DNA from 3 places in the Sphingomonas sp. M1A8_2b genome. Region 1 is predicted to be linked to each of the others. Evidence: predicted binding sites of a transcription regulator. Region 1 holds the regulator's gene; each other region holds the start of a gene.
The links. The regulator LexA, encoded in region 1, represses DNA repair genes until DNA is damaged. The targets are predictions, from matches to a motif close to GTTCCNCNCTTGTTCT.
Positions count from the first base shown of each region.

Region 2: radA (DNA repair protein RadA) is a predicted target of LexA. The motif match lies at 3,093-3,108, and genes of this name have one in related genera.
Region 3: ACLBWL_RS01205 (MmcB family DNA repair protein) is a predicted target of LexA. The motif match lies at 2,053-2,068, and genes of this name have one in related genera.

Region 1 is NZ_JBKFAH010000002.1:389,504-394,263, forward strand. It holds gene ACLBWL_RS10210 (ComEC/Rec2 family competence protein) at 1-1,606, shown strand, start outside; gene lexA (transcriptional repressor LexA) at 1,954-2,628, opposite strand; gene ACLBWL_RS10220 (molybdopterin molybdotransferase MoeA) at 2,697-3,881, opposite strand; gene ACLBWL_RS10225 (hypothetical protein) at 4,261-4,659, shown strand.
Region 2 is NZ_JBKFAH010000001.1:1,502,196-1,506,955, reverse strand. It holds gene ACLBWL_RS07025 (CvpA family protein) at 1-345, opposite strand, end outside; gene ACLBWL_RS07020 (YkgJ family cysteine cluster protein) at 402-962, opposite strand; gene ACLBWL_RS07015 (hypothetical protein) at 1,011-1,343, opposite strand; gene radA (DNA repair protein RadA) at 1,708-3,078, opposite strand; gene ACLBWL_RS07005 (glycosyltransferase family 4 protein) at 3,195-4,346, shown strand; gene ACLBWL_RS07000 (hypothetical protein) at 4,718-4,760, shown strand, end outside.
Region 3 is NZ_JBKFAH010000001.1:225,163-229,922, forward strand. It holds gene ACLBWL_RS01190 (YcgN family cysteine cluster protein) at 1-110, opposite strand, end outside; gene ACLBWL_RS01195 (SCO family protein) at 107-700, opposite strand; gene ACLBWL_RS01200 (ankyrin repeat domain-containing protein) at 780-1,388, shown strand; gene ACLBWL_RS01205 (MmcB family DNA repair protein) at 1,532-2,041, opposite strand; gene ACLBWL_RS01210 (cell wall hydrolase) at 2,260-2,895, opposite strand; gene ACLBWL_RS01215 (DUF1491 family protein) at 3,085-3,411, opposite strand; gene ACLBWL_RS01220 (PaaI family thioesterase) at 3,408-3,875, opposite strand; gene ACLBWL_RS01225 (PTS sugar transporter subunit IIA) at 3,865-4,332, opposite strand; gene hpf (ribosome hibernation-promoting factor, HPF/YfiA family) at 4,434-4,760, opposite strand, start outside.

The DNA of each region.
Region 1 (4,760 bases):
CGGCGGGATCGGGGCGACGGGACGCGGCTTCGCACCGGTAGTCGTGACGACGCCGAGCGAATCGGGCGCCGGCATCCGCGTCGCGCTTTCGCACCACATCGTCTCGCGACTGGACGGCAGCGCGGGCGGTATCGCTGCGGCGCTCGCGACGGGCGACGTCGGTGCGATCAGCGAGGAGGATTCGGAGGCGATGCGCCGGGCGGGGCTCGCGCATCTGCTGTCGGTGAGCGGATTGCACATCACTGCGGCGGTGGCGGCGACGATGCTGATCGTGTTGCGTCTGCTGGCGCTCAGCCCGTGGCTGGCTTTGCACGCGCGCCTGCCGTTGATCGCAGCACTGGCGGGGGCAGCGGCGGCGATCGGCTACACGCTGCTGACCGGCAGCCAGGTGCCGACGATCCGGTCGTGCGTCGCCGCTTTGCTCGTGCTGGCCGCGCTGGCGATGGGGCGCGAGGCGATGACCTTGCGGCTCGTGGCGGCGGGGGCGGCGTGCGTCATGCTGGTCCTGCCCGAATCCGCAGCAGGGCCGAGCTTCCAGCTATCATTCGCGGCGATCACCGCCATCATGGCGCTGCACGAACATCCGGTGATCCGCGCGTTCTTCGGACCGCACGAGGAGGGGCGAGCACGCCGTCTCGCACGGGGCGTGGCGTCGCTGCTGCTTACCGGACTGCTCGTCGAGTTCGCGCTCATGCCGATCGCGGTCTATCATTTCCACAGAGCCGGCGTGTACGGCGCGTTTGCCAATATCATCGCGATCCCGCTGACGACGTTCGTCGTCATGCCGCTGGAGGCTCTGGCGTTGCTGCTGGACGTGGGGGGCCTCGGTGCACCCCTCTGGTGGCTGGTCCAGCGATCGCTCGAAGCGCTGCTCTGGCTTGCGCACACCGTGGCGGGCGCGCCCGGATCGGTGCGGTCGCTGCCGGCGATGCCGACCGCGGCATTCGCGCTGATGGCGATCGGGGGGATCTGGATCGCGTTGTGGCGGACCAGGTTGCGGCGGATGGGCGTGGTGCCGCTGATGATCGGGGCAGCGTGGGCGCTGACCACACCGCCGCCGGATATTTTGGTGACGGGCGATGGCCGGCATGTCGCGGTCCGGACCGCCGCGGGTCTCTCGATGCTGCGGGACCGGGCGGGGGATTATACGCGGGATACGCTTGCCGAGAATGGCGGGGTCGACGGCGAGCCGCTGCTGCTGGCCGACCAGCCCGATGCACGGTGTAGTCGTGATCTTTGCGTCACCGATATTGCCGCGCGCGGACGGATGTGGCGGATCCTCGCGACCCGCAGCGCCTATATGGTCCCGATTGCCGAGTTCGTTGAAGCCTGTCGCAGCGCCGACGTCGTCGTCAGCGAACGCGGTCTGCCGAAGCGCTGCGTACCGCGGTGGCTGAAGCTCGATCGACGCGTTCTGCATCGGACGGGTGGAATCGCGCTGACCCTGGGGACCGGGACGGTCGTCACGATACTGACTGCAGGCGATCGCCATCCGTGGCGCGATCCGCCTCTGCTCAACCGCGCCGTGCATTCGTTCGCGCCACGACATGTCCGGTTCGACGACGCGGCATCGGGCCTTCGAGCCAACCGGGTTTCGCAGAGGTAGAATGGTAGTGCGAAGGCGCAATGGCGCGAAGAAGGTGTAATTCGGGAGACCCGTACGCCTTTCATGAACGATCAGCTGAGGTCGGTACTAGGACGGATAGACGCTCCCCCAAATGCGACATCTTCGCGCCTTTGCGCCTTCGCGTGATCCAAATCACCATCCAACGCGCGCGCTGTCCGGCCGATAAATTTCACGCGGAGCAGTTTCTTAGCCGACGAACCGGACCAGGTTGAATACTGTCCGGTCGTCTCTCCGCAGTCGTTTTAAACCGCAAGTTCTCCCCAATCGAAACACCTCCGCGTCTCCGCGCGAACCAATTCTTTCGACGGCGCAGAGCAGGCGGCGGCTCAGTCGTAGCGGCGGAAGATGCCGGAGAGTTTGCCCTGCACGCGGACTTGGGCGGGGGCGTAGCGTTGCGGGTCGTAGGCGCGGTTTGCCGGGTCGAGGCGGACCATCGCACCTTCGCGGCGGAAGTATTTGAGCGTGGCTTCGCTGTCCTCGATCAGCGCCACGACGATCTCGCCGTCGCGGGCGGTTTCGGTGCGGCGGATCAGCGCGTAGTCGCCATCGAGGATGCCGGCTTCGACCATCGAGTCACCGGAGACTTCGAGCGCATAGTGTTCGCCGGAACCGAGCAAAGCAGCGGGGACGGCTAGCATCGTGCTGCCTTCGAATGCTTCGATCGGGACGCCGGCGGCGATGCGGCCGTGCAGCGGGATCTCGATGACGTCGTTCGCTGGCTGCGGCGCGGCGGGCACGGGTGCCGACTTCACGTTCGATGCCTTCGAGGGCGCCTTCTTTTCCGGACGTTCGGGCATCCGCAGCACCTCGAGTGCGCGCGCGCGGTTCGGCAGGCGGCGGATGAAATTGCGCTCCTCGAGCGCGCTGATCAGACGGTGGACGCCCGACTTCGACTTGAGGTCGAGCGCGTCCTTCATCTCCTCGAACGACGGCGAGACGCCGGTATCGTTGAGTCGATCGTTGATGAAGCAGACGAGTTCGTGCTGCTTGCGCGTGAGCATGGCGGTTCTCCGTCCGGAACAGACGAGGAACTTCTATGGAACATAATTAACGCCGTCAAGCGGCCAGATCACCCAATGATAAGGATTTCCGCCGATTCGCCCGCCTTTGCCACGGGCGCGTTGCCCGCGCGGACGATCAGGCAGGTCGAGCGCGCCAGCGTGAGCAGCATCGAACTGTCCTGGATCGTCGACGCATAGGCGCGGCCGTCGCGGAGTTCGGCGCGCAGATAGTCGGTACGGGCGTTGTTGGCGGGCAGGTCTTCGCCGAGCAGAGCGTGCGTGACCTGCGGTAGCGGGTCGCGCGCACCGGCCATGTGCGCGACGACCGGCTTCACGAATAGCGTCGCGGTGACGAACGCGGAGACCGGGTTGCCGGGCAGGCCGAGCACCATCATCTCGCCGATCCGGCCGGCCATCATCGGCTTGCCGGGGCGCAGTGCGATCCGCCAGAAATCGATTCCGCCGCCGGCCGCCTCGATCGCCGGCCGGACGAGGTCGTGGTCGCCGACCGAGGCGCCGCCGGTGGTGACGAGGAGGTCGGCCGCGACGCTGGCGAAGGCGTCGCGCAGTACGTCGAGCCGGTCGGGAAGGATGCCGAGATCGATGACGTCGACGGGCAGGTCGGCGAGCATCGCGGCGAGCATGACGCCGTTCGATTCAGGCAGCGCGACGCCGTCGGCGGTCGAGCCGGGGGGGACGAGTTCGTCTCCGGTCGCGGCCACCGCGACGCGGACGCGGCGGTTGACGGTCAGGCTGCCGTGGCCACCGGTCGCGGCGACGGCGATCCGCGCCGGGGTGAGGCGATCGCCGACCGCGATCAGCCGGCTGCCGGTGGTGAAGTCGAGGCCCTTGCGGCGGGTGTTGCGGCCGAAGGTCGGCGGTCCTTCGCCGGCGAGGATCAGCGTGTCTCCGTCGCGCTCGGCTTCTTCCTGGACCATGACCGTGTCGGCACCCTCGGGCATTGCCGCGCCGGTGAAGATGCGGGTGGCTTCGGCTGGGCCGACCGTGCCGGCGAAGGGACGGCCCGCGGCGCTCTCGCCGATGACTGTCCACGGGCCGGGGAGGTCGGCGAAGCGGATCGCGTAGCCGTCCATCGCGGAAAGGTCGGCGGCCGGCTGCGTGCGGCGGGCGAGGATATCGGCTGCGGCCCAGCGGCCGGCGGCGTCGCGAAGCGGCACGGTTTCGTGGCCGACGCGCGGGGCCATGGCGAACAGGCGGGTCTGTGCGTCGGCGACGGGGAGAAGATCGGTCATGCGGGAAACCCCGGATTTGCGTGGGTTTGGCGAGTGAAGTGCAGAAAGTGCAGACGCTGGGAGCGGTGTTGCGCGCGCGGCTTTGGGCATGGGCGGAGCGGCGGGAGTTGGGGGTTGGTGGGCATGGCTGCCGCTTTGCCATGGGTTGCGCGCGTAGGACAGATCGATGTTCGGGGTGCGGCTATCGGTCGCAGTTTGGCGCGTGATATCGGGCGACGTCGGGAGTATTCACGGTCACCGACTGTGGCATTGAGAGGGCTCGACACCGTCTGCTGAAATCCCTGTCCTTGCTTATCGGCACAGGCCGCTTCTTCCCTTGCGGGGCGTTTCGGGACACGTCGGTGCGTGATACGATGCCGGGACTGCGAAGGAGGTGCCGATGCTGTTCGTGATGGCTTTGCTGCTGAGCGCGGGGCAACAGCCGCTTCCGCCAGCCAAAAGATCCCATGCCTGTGCCGGCTTGGATGACGCTCGGACCACCCCCGCCGGCCGGCTTCAGCGGCTGGACGACTTCAGGACAAGCTTGGTCGCGCGGGATCGACACCGACTGGATCGCGCGCTGCCCCGCGATGCCGACGGTGGTATCGCCCAGTGCGACGGGATCGACCGCAGCCGTGCCTCCTGTGAAGCGGCGGCCTATCTGCCCGCGCTTCGCAGTTCGGGGCTGATGGAAAAATTTGTGGCAAGCGTTTGCCGAGGGAAGTCCGCTCGAGGAGATTTCGCGTCTGATCCTGCGGTTTCGCCGCGGGTGGCGCATCGCGGTGGATCGTCTCGCTGAGACTTGTGGGGGTGGGGCTTCGCAACTGGGTCCCGGAATCTTCTCGGGGCGTATCGTCTTTGACCCTGGGCTCCCGCTTGCGCGGGAGAACGGCGAACTGA
Region 2 (4,760 bases), on a different contig from region 1:
GAGGATCAGGCCCTTGAGCGCGCCGAACCCGAAGCCGAGTGCGCGATCGACCGGCCCCAAGATCGAGGTCCGCGTCCGCGCGCCGATCGCGTTGGCGACTAGCCGCCCGCCGATATAGGTGACCCCGGTAATGATCGCGAACGCGAGCACGGCTGCCCCTCCGACCGTGCCGATCATCGGCGATAGTGCGGCCGCGAGCGGGATGTGGAACAGCTTCAGCATCGCCACCATCGCCACCCAGGCGAACATCGACAGCACTTCGGTCACGAACCCGCGCACGAGCCCCAGCACCGCGGACCCGGCGACGGCGATCAGGACGACGATGTCTAGGGCGGTCAGGTTCATGCAGTCTGGAATAGGGACGCGGGGGGCGAACCGCTAGTGCATGCGGAAAGCGAGGCTTAACGGTTCGCTCCGAAAACAGCGTAGCGTTCGCGCCATGCGGCGACCTCGCCCTGCAGATGCGGCGGTGCAGCCTCCTCCGAGAGGACGAAGCGCGCGACGTCGGTGTCGGGATGCATCAGCATCTTCTTCGACCCGTCGCTGAACCAGACCGGGACGAGCTTGTCGCACACAGCGTCCAACACGGTGGCCGCCATTCCGTTGCCGATTGCGTCGCTGCCGCTGAGCATGCGCACATGGATCGAGACGCCTTCAAGGCAGTTCTGCGGCCTGTCGACGAAATTGAGCGACACGAGAAGTCCGGACCGGTCGGGCCGCGCTTCGTCGGGCAGGCTCGCGACACGTCGCCACGCGCAGAACCACGTCCGGCAGATCCGGGGGCGGACGGCGTGGATACCGCACCCCCGTTCAGACAGGTGGATGCACGGCGTTCCCGCGGGTTTGGCGAACTCGGGCGTGTTCACCGTCAGTTCGGTGCAGCACGCGGTGCAATCGCCGCACTCTCGATCGGGCAGGATCGGGCCCAGCAACGTCGTTTCCACGTCGGCGTGGGGTTGCATCCGCGTGCGCGCGTCCGTCGGGGTCGGGGTGTCACGCCGATCCACGGTTCAATTCCCTTCGGAATCTACCGTGAAGACCATCGGCTTGCCGCGCGACATCGGCTCCCATCCCGCGGCCAACGCCGCCCGCACGCCGCGCGCGATCGTCGCGTCGTCGATCTGCAGCCGCCCGCGCGGCAACCCCTTCAACAGGCGTTTGGGCGCGGGGAATTCGAGCAGGGCTTCGCGCTGCGCATCGTCCTGCAACAGCGAGATCGTCATGCCCTTCCAGCCTTCGGCATCCGTGTGTTGCGGCTCGCGCTCCAGGTTCCAGTCGTATCGGGTGCCGTCGACCTCGACGGTGCCGGTATTGCTTTTGGTGTTTGCCATGGCGGCGGCCATAGCATGGCTGTCGCGAGAGGCCATGCGTTCGCCGATTGGCCGAACCTGCCCGCCATGATGACGTCGTGTGCGGCTCGATCGACCGATGACCGACAAAGGCCCTCACCACCCCACCCCGGCGGAGGCCGGGGCCCAATTGGAGAGGTCGTGATACGAAGCGCAGCGGTCGCCAGCAGCGTTTCCCACTTGGGCCCCGGCCTCCGCCGGGGAGGAGACCATTCGGGACGTTGACAACGAACCAGAGCTATCTCCGTCGGAAAGGTACGTCTGACCCAACACCGTCACTAACGCTGCCCTGTTCTGCCGCGAAGGGGGGAGCCCAGTCTGGGTCCCCGCCTTCGCGGCAGAACAAGGTTTTGGGCGCCTACCCCCGCCCCATCATGTGATCCACGAACGACGCCAGCGTCTTGAAGCCCGACAGCTTCATCCCACTCTTCTCCCCCGTCATCGAAGCCGGCACCAGCGCACGTTCGAAGCCGAGCTTGCTCGCTTCCTTCAATCGCAGCGGCCCATGCGCGACCGGGCGGATTTCGCCCGACAGCGCGACCTCGCCGAATGCGACCGCGTCGACCGGCACGGGCCGCTCCGACATCGCCGAAATCAGCGCCGCAGCCACCGCGAGATCTGCCGCCGGATCCTGCACGCGGTAACCGCCGGCGATGTTGAGATAGACTTCGGCGTTCGAGAAGCTCAGCCCGCACCGCGCTTCCAGCACTGCAAGGATCATCGCGAGCCGCCCCGAATCCCAGCCGACCACCGCGCGCCTTGGTGTTGCGCCCGACGCCAAGCGGACCGTCAGCGCTTGAATCTCGACCAGCACCGGCCGCGTCCCCTCCAGCGCCGGGAACACCGTCGCTCCCGTCATCGCATCGTCACGGTGCGTGAGGAACAGCGACGACGGGTTGCCGACCTCAGCCAACCCCTCGGTCTGCATCGAGAACACGCCGATCTCGTCAGTCCCGCCGAAGCGGTTCTTGATCGCGCGAAGGATACGATACTGGTGGCTGCGCTCGCCCTCGAACGATAGCACCGTGTCGACCATGTGCTCGAGCACGCGCGGGCCCGCGATCGAGCCGTCCTTCGTCACATGGCCGACCAGCACCACCGCCGTGCCGCGCTCCTTGGCGAAGCGGATCAACTCCTGCGCCGACGCGCGCACCTGGCTGACCGTCCCCGGCGCACCCTCGATCAGGTCGGAGTGCATCGTCTGGATCGAATCGATCACCAGCATCGCCGGCGGCCTGGTCTGCAACGTCGTCAGGATGTCGCGCGTCGAGGTCGCCGCCGCCAGTTGCACCGGCGCGTTGCCGAGCCCCAGCCGCCGCGCGCGCAGCCGCACCTGGTCCGCCGCTTCCTCGCCCGAGACGTACGCGACCGACTGCCCCGCCAGCGCCATCTTCGCCGCCGCCTGCAACAACAGCGTCGACTTGCCGATGCCCGGATCACCACCGATCAGCGTCGCCGAGCCCTCGACGAAGCCGCCGCCCAGCGCACGATCGAGCTCGGCGATCCCGGTGGCCATCCGATCGGGCAGCTTGATCTCGGCGTCGAGCCCGACGAGTTGGATCGCCCGCCCGCCGGTCTGAAGATTATGCTTAGAATGGAACGGCGTGGCGGCGGTGTTCGCCTCCTCGACCAGCGTGTTCCACTCGTTGCAATCGGCGCATTGCCCCGCCCAGCGGTGCGACACCGATCCGCAGGCCTGACACACGTAACGCTTCTGGGGTTTCGCCATGCGCCCGATGTACGAGAACGATACGGGAACATCAATGGCAGGGAGTAATGGCGGGCAGTAAAGCTATATTGCGGATTTAGTGGCGCTTGACCGCACCCGGCGTTATCCGCGCGGCGATGGACGCCACCGACCTGCGCATTGCCCTGTTCAGCGGCAATTATAATTATGTTCGCGACGGCGCCAACCAGGCGCTGAACCTGCTCGTCGGGCATTTGCTGTCGCAGGGCGCAAAAGTGCGTGTGTATTCGCCGACCAACGCCAAGCCGGCCTTCCCGCCGACCGGCGATCTGGTCGCGGTGCCGTCGCTGCCGCTGCCGGCCGGGCGCGGCGAGTACAAGATGGCGCGCGGGCTGCCCGCCGCGATCCGCCGCGATCTCGATGCGTTCGCGCCCAACCTGATCCACGTCTCGGCGCCCGATTTCCTCGGCCACCGCGCGATCACTTATGGCCAGCATCACGGGCTCGCTACCGTCGCATCGCTGCACACCCGGTTCGAGACGTATTTCCGCTATTACCGGATGGCGTTCTTCGAGCCGATCATGATCAAGATCCTGACTCGCTTCTACAACCGCGTCGACGCGGTGCTCGTGCCGGGGCGCGGCATGGCCGAGATCGTCCGCGACTGGGGCGTGACGACGCCGACCGCGATCTGGTCGCGCGGCGTCGACCACGACCGCTTCACGCCGACCCGCCGCGATCTGGACTGGCGACGCGCGCACGGGATCGCCGATAGCGACGTCGCGGTCGGGTTTCTCGGGCGACTGGTCAAGGAAAAGGGGCTCGACGTCTTCGCCGACGTAATCCACGCGCTCGAGCAACGCGGCGTGCGGCATAAGGTGCTGGTCATCGGCGAAGGCCCCGCGCGCGACTGGTTCGCGGGGCGCGTACCGGGCGCGGTGTTCGCGGGCTTTCAGTCGGGCGACGATCTCGGCCGCGCGGTTGCGTCGATGGACGTGTTCTTCAACCCCAGCGTCACCGAGACGTTCGGCAACGTGACGCTGGAGGCGATGGCCTCAGGCGTGCCGGTCGTCGCGGCACACGCGTCGGGCGCGGTCGGACTGGTCGACGACGGCGTCACGGGGTTCCTCGTGCCGCCGACCGACATCGCCGGCTATGCGGATGCGATCGGCCGGATCGTCACCGAACCCGGCCTGCGCGAGACGATGGGCTGGGCCGGCCACGACAAGGCCGCGGGCTATCTGTGGGACACGATCAACCAGACCGTGCTCGACACGTATCTGCAGGTGATGGCCCGCCGGGGAGCATAGTTGGCCAAAGACCGGTCGTTCCGCTCAACGCCCATACCCGGACGGTCGGTCAGGCACCCCCCACTCCCGAAAGCCGACATCCGTTCAGCACGATGGTCCAGCTCGGCCAAGACATGATGCAAATTAGAAGCTTTGCATCATGAATGGGGCGGGCGGACCGGCAAGCACCAACGCGCTGGGGTTGAACATCGATGTCCAGGGATCGGTAGAAATAGACTGATGCCGACTAGACGTGCGCTGGAAACCGATCCATTCTCTGCATAAGGGTTATGAGGAACAGACGAATGAGAGTGGCTACGGGGCTGGCGATCATTCTTGCTACGCCGCTTGGAGCACAAACGCCCCCGCCCAGTGGTCCAGTAGACAATGCAATGGCTGCGTACGACAATGGCCACTATCTAAAAGCAACCGACC
Region 3 (4,760 bases), on a different contig from region 1:
TCGTCCTCGAGCTTGTGGATGCAGCATTTGCCGCAGCCGTCGCACAACGCCTCCCACTGGCCGCGATCGAGTTGCTCGATCGGCGTATCTTCCCAGAAGCGCGCGCTCATCGCACCCAGCGCTCGATTTCCGTCACCACCGCGTCGGGCCCTTGTTCCTGCGGCAGCAAAGCGATCGGCTTGCCGTCCGGGTCCATCAGATAGGCTTGGCGAGAGTGATTTACGAGATAGCCGCCACCCGGCGAGGCGTCGCCCTTGCTCGAATACACCGCATATTCGGTCTTGATCCGCGCGATCTGGTCGTCGCTGCCGGTCAGCCCGACCATCCGCGGGTGGAACGCGGAGACGAACTGCTTGAGCACCGCGGGCGTATCGCGCGCCGGATCCACCGTCACGAAAACCGGCACGATCTTGGCAGCGAGCGAAGGGTCGCTCGACTCGAGCTTTTTCACCGCGGCGCCGATCGCCTGGACATCCGTCGGACACACATCGGGACAGAAGGTGTAGCCGAAATACATGATCCGGTATTTGCCGGCAAAACTGCGCTCGGTGACGGTCTGTCCGTTTTGGTCGGTCAAGGTGAAGGCGCCGCCGATCCGGGCACCTTCCAGCGGTGGCTTGGCAGCGGGCTGGGACGCGGTGCACGCCGCCAGCGCCGAGACGGGCAGGGCGAGGGCGCAGAGGAGGAAACGCATGGTCATGATGTCGCCAGCCTTGATCTGTTCGCTACTGCGGCGCAAGCGTTGCCCCATATCCAGGACGAACCAAGGAAGTGTCTCGATGCGTATTCGCCTGATCCTCGCCACCACCCTCCTGACGCCTGCGCTGGCCTGCATCGCGGCGCCCGCGTTCGCGCAGGGTCAGTCGGAGGGGTACAAGTTCCTGTCCGCCGTGCGCGACGCGAAGAACAACGACGTGCTCGAGATGCTCGGCAAGCCCGGCAGCAACATCATCAACACGCGCGACGTGACGAGCGGGGAGGGCGCGCTCCATATCGTCATCAAGCGTGGCGATGAGGTGTATCTGCGGTTCCTGCTCCAGAAGGGCGCGGACGCCAATCTGCGCGACGGCAAGGGCAATACGCCGCTGCTGCTCGCGGTGACGCTCGGGCAGACTGGGATGATCCCGATCCTGACCGCGGCGGGGGCGAACCCGAATCTCGCCAACTCCGCGGGCGAAACGCCGCTGATCCGTGCGGTGCAGCGGCGTGACGTGGCGATGATCCGGGTTTTGCTGACCGAGGGCGCCGATCCGGACCAGGCGGATATCATCGCCGGGATGTCGGCGCGCGCCTATGCCAAGCAGGATGGGCGCAACCCGATCGTAAGCAAGCTGTTGGAAGACGCGCCGAAGAAGGTGAAAAAGGCGGTGTCGGGCCCGAAGTTCTAGCCTTTTCCCCAGGGCCTCCATCGATCTACTTCGTAAAAGCGCTTTTGGCCCCCACCCCGTCATCCTGACGAAAGTCAGGATCCAGGGCCATGAAGGATAGCGCTCTGTTACTCTGGATCCTGATTTTCGTCAGGATGACGGACTTAGAACGCCAACCCGTCCGCGTCCGGATCCATCTGCGCGATCAGCCGCCGCGCCGCACGCCGGGCGAACGCGAGCGTCCCGCGTTTGCGGATATGCGCGGGCAGGGGGGTGGTATGCGCCTCGCGGACGATCGCCGCGTCGTAGCGGTCGGCGACGATGATCCCGGTGCGCTCGGGCAGGAACGCAGGCCCGTGCAGCGGCCCGACATCGAACCCTGCCGGCACCGCCCAGAAATAGCGGTCGCAATGGCCGAGATAATCCGGCCATTTCCCGTCACCGAGCAGATCGGCACGCGACACCTTGATCTCGACGATGACGATCTGTCCGCGCGCATCGACCGCCATCAGGTCGGCCCTGCGGCCGCCGTCGAGCGGCACTTCGGTCATCGCGGTGAGGTCGTGACGCAGCAGCATCCGGATCACGCCGCGCGCCACGTCGGCGGCGCAGACCGAGGGCGTGGCGGGTGATCCCGGTTCGTCGATACAGGAGTCCGGCGGCATGTCGAGCATGCTCTGGAAATAGAACAATCCGCGAACGAGGCAAGCTCATTCACGGATTGTGGTTGGGATCTCAGGGAAAACGTCTAGCCAAATCGCCGTCCCTCTTCCCGTTCGTGCTGAGCGAAGTCGAAGCACCAGCGTTCGGGGCACACCCTTCGACTTCGCTCAGGGCGAACGGGTGTGGGGAGGCGAGGGGCGGCGTTCAGCGCGGGAACGGCCACTAAAGCTCAGCGATAGAAGACGTGGTTGCCGATCGAAGCGACCTTGACCGCGCGGACCGAAGGGCGACGGTCGGGCGTGTTGAAATACAGCGCCTTCTCGGCGGGACTGTTCCAGGCGCTGGCAAGGGCGACCTTGGCGACTGCGATCGCGGTGCGATACGACGCACCGTTGGTGATGGTCGGGATCTGGCCACCACGGACGAAGCTGAACTGGCCGCGCTGCTTGACGACATCGCAGACGTCCGACGGGAAACGACCCGACTTGGCGCGATTGATGATGACTTCGGCGACGGCGAGCTGGCCGGCGAGCGGCTCGCCCTTGGACTCGAAATAGATCGCACCGGCGAGACACTGGAGCGCTTCGCTGGCGGCGGCGCTATCCTGCGCGGCAACGGCCTGGGCGAGCGTATCGAATTCTGCGGCTTCGGCTGATGCGGTATTCTGCGCACCGTCCTCGGCGCGGTTCTCGCTGGCGGGCTCGACAGGAGCAACGGTCGTTGCGGCTGGAGCGATCTGCGGAACATTCTGCGGGGAGAGGGCGTTTAGATTGGCGAGAGCGGTAAGATTGACCGCGGGCTTATCGAGACCGGTGGCATGACCGGGTGCGCTGTTGCCGAGTAGGCCGGCGAGAGAGAAGGTCATGGCTGCGATCGTTGCGGCCCGCTGCAGAATCGTCATTCAAGCTTATTCAAGTGCGGTTGGACCGTGGAGTCGATCGTACAAGCCGATCGTCCAGGCATCCCCCCGACTGCGTAACCGATCCGGATCGCACCCGTCCCAGCACAACGCCAATCAATGTTGCAATTCCCCTCTATTGGGGGGGCTTTCGAGTCAATCGTCGAGGATCGTTTCAGCGGCGAACCGTTCCGCCGCTGCGATGTCCACCTCGATTACCCATAGATCCGGGTCGCTTGCACGCCTGCGCTGCCAATAGCCGTCAAGGTCTTCGGCCGGAGTCGAGTCGATCAATGCCGTCCGTCCATCGGGTCCGATTCCGCGTTCGAGCAGCCGGGCAGGAGCGCTCTTGTCGAGCGCGATGACCAGGATCGCGCCGCCCTGCGCATCGCCTTTCGCCATCACTGCGCCAAAGCCGCCAGCATCGTTGACGCGGCGCAGGAGCGCGCTGACGAGTACGCCGCTGGGCAGCCGACCGCTCATGCCGGCGCGCGATATCCGGGCAGGCCGGCGAGCGCGATCCGCGAGCGCATGAACGTGCCGGTGCCGCGCGCCGCTTCCTCGCCATCGGCATCGATCAGTCGCGCATCCGCGACGAACACGCGCCGCTTGCCGCTGATCCAGCGTCCCTCGGCGATCACCGGGCCGACCTTCAATGGCCGCGTGAGCAACAGGTTGAACGCGGTGGTCAGCAGGAAACGATCGGTGACGAGGCTGTTCGACGCATAGAACGCCGCATCGTCGAGCATCTTGAAATAGCTCGTGCCATGCGCCGCGCCGCCCGCATGATAATGCCGTTCGTCGATCGTGAAATGGATCCGCGCAACGCCGGCTTCGGGGATTTCGAGCGAGGATTCGAAGAACCGGTTGATCGGCGCCTGGGCGTATAGCGATTCCAGCGCACGAAAATGCGCCACGGCGCCCGCGGTTTCGGGCTCAGGCTGCATCGCGCACCTCGTCGGCGGTGAACAGCGCGTAGAGCGCGTCCGGCGAGCCGGCGCCGCGCAGCTTCTCGAGGAACGCCTTGTCGCGCAATCGCCGCGAGACGCGGGCGAGTGCCTTCAGATGGACGGCGCCGGCATCGGTGGGGGACAGCAGCATGAAGACCAGATCGACCGGCAGATCGTCGACCGCTTGGAAATCGACCGCCTGTGCCAACCGCACGAACACGCCGGTGACCTGGGTCAGACCGTCGAGCTTGGCGTGCGGGATAGCCACGCCGCCGCCGAACCCGGTCGAGCCGAGCTTTTCCCGCGCGCCCAATCGTTCTGCGATCAGCTTGGCATCCGCGTCGACGATGTCGGCCGCGATTGTCGCGATATGGTGGAACACCGCCTTCTTGTTGGTGGCGATCACGCCGGTCTGCACTGCGTCAGGACGCAGCATATCGCTGAAGTCGGTCATGCTGTTCATTGTCTCGAGGCGCCCCCGCGCGCGACCGCCTTAGCGGCTTGCACGGAGGCGTAAAGGCGCTGCCGAGAGACGAACGCCGTTATGAACCCTTCTTACTGCGAAGGGGAGGCGGGGGCAGCCGCGCGCTGCGGCTCGACCCAACCGATCGTGCCGTCGCCCCGCTTGTAGACCATGTTGTGCGCGCCGGTACCCGCATTCTTGAACAGCAGCGCGGCGGTGTTGCGCAGATCGAGCATCATCACCGCGTCGGACACGCTGGCCTCGGGGATGTCGACGCGCGTCTCGGCGATGATCAGCGGTGCGTCGGCGACGTCCTCCTCCCCGACGCTCTCCTGAAACAGCGTGTAGCCGGCATTTGTCGCCGAGCTATCATAGCCGTTGCTCTCGGCCATCGCGACCGCTTCGCCCGCGTGGCGATC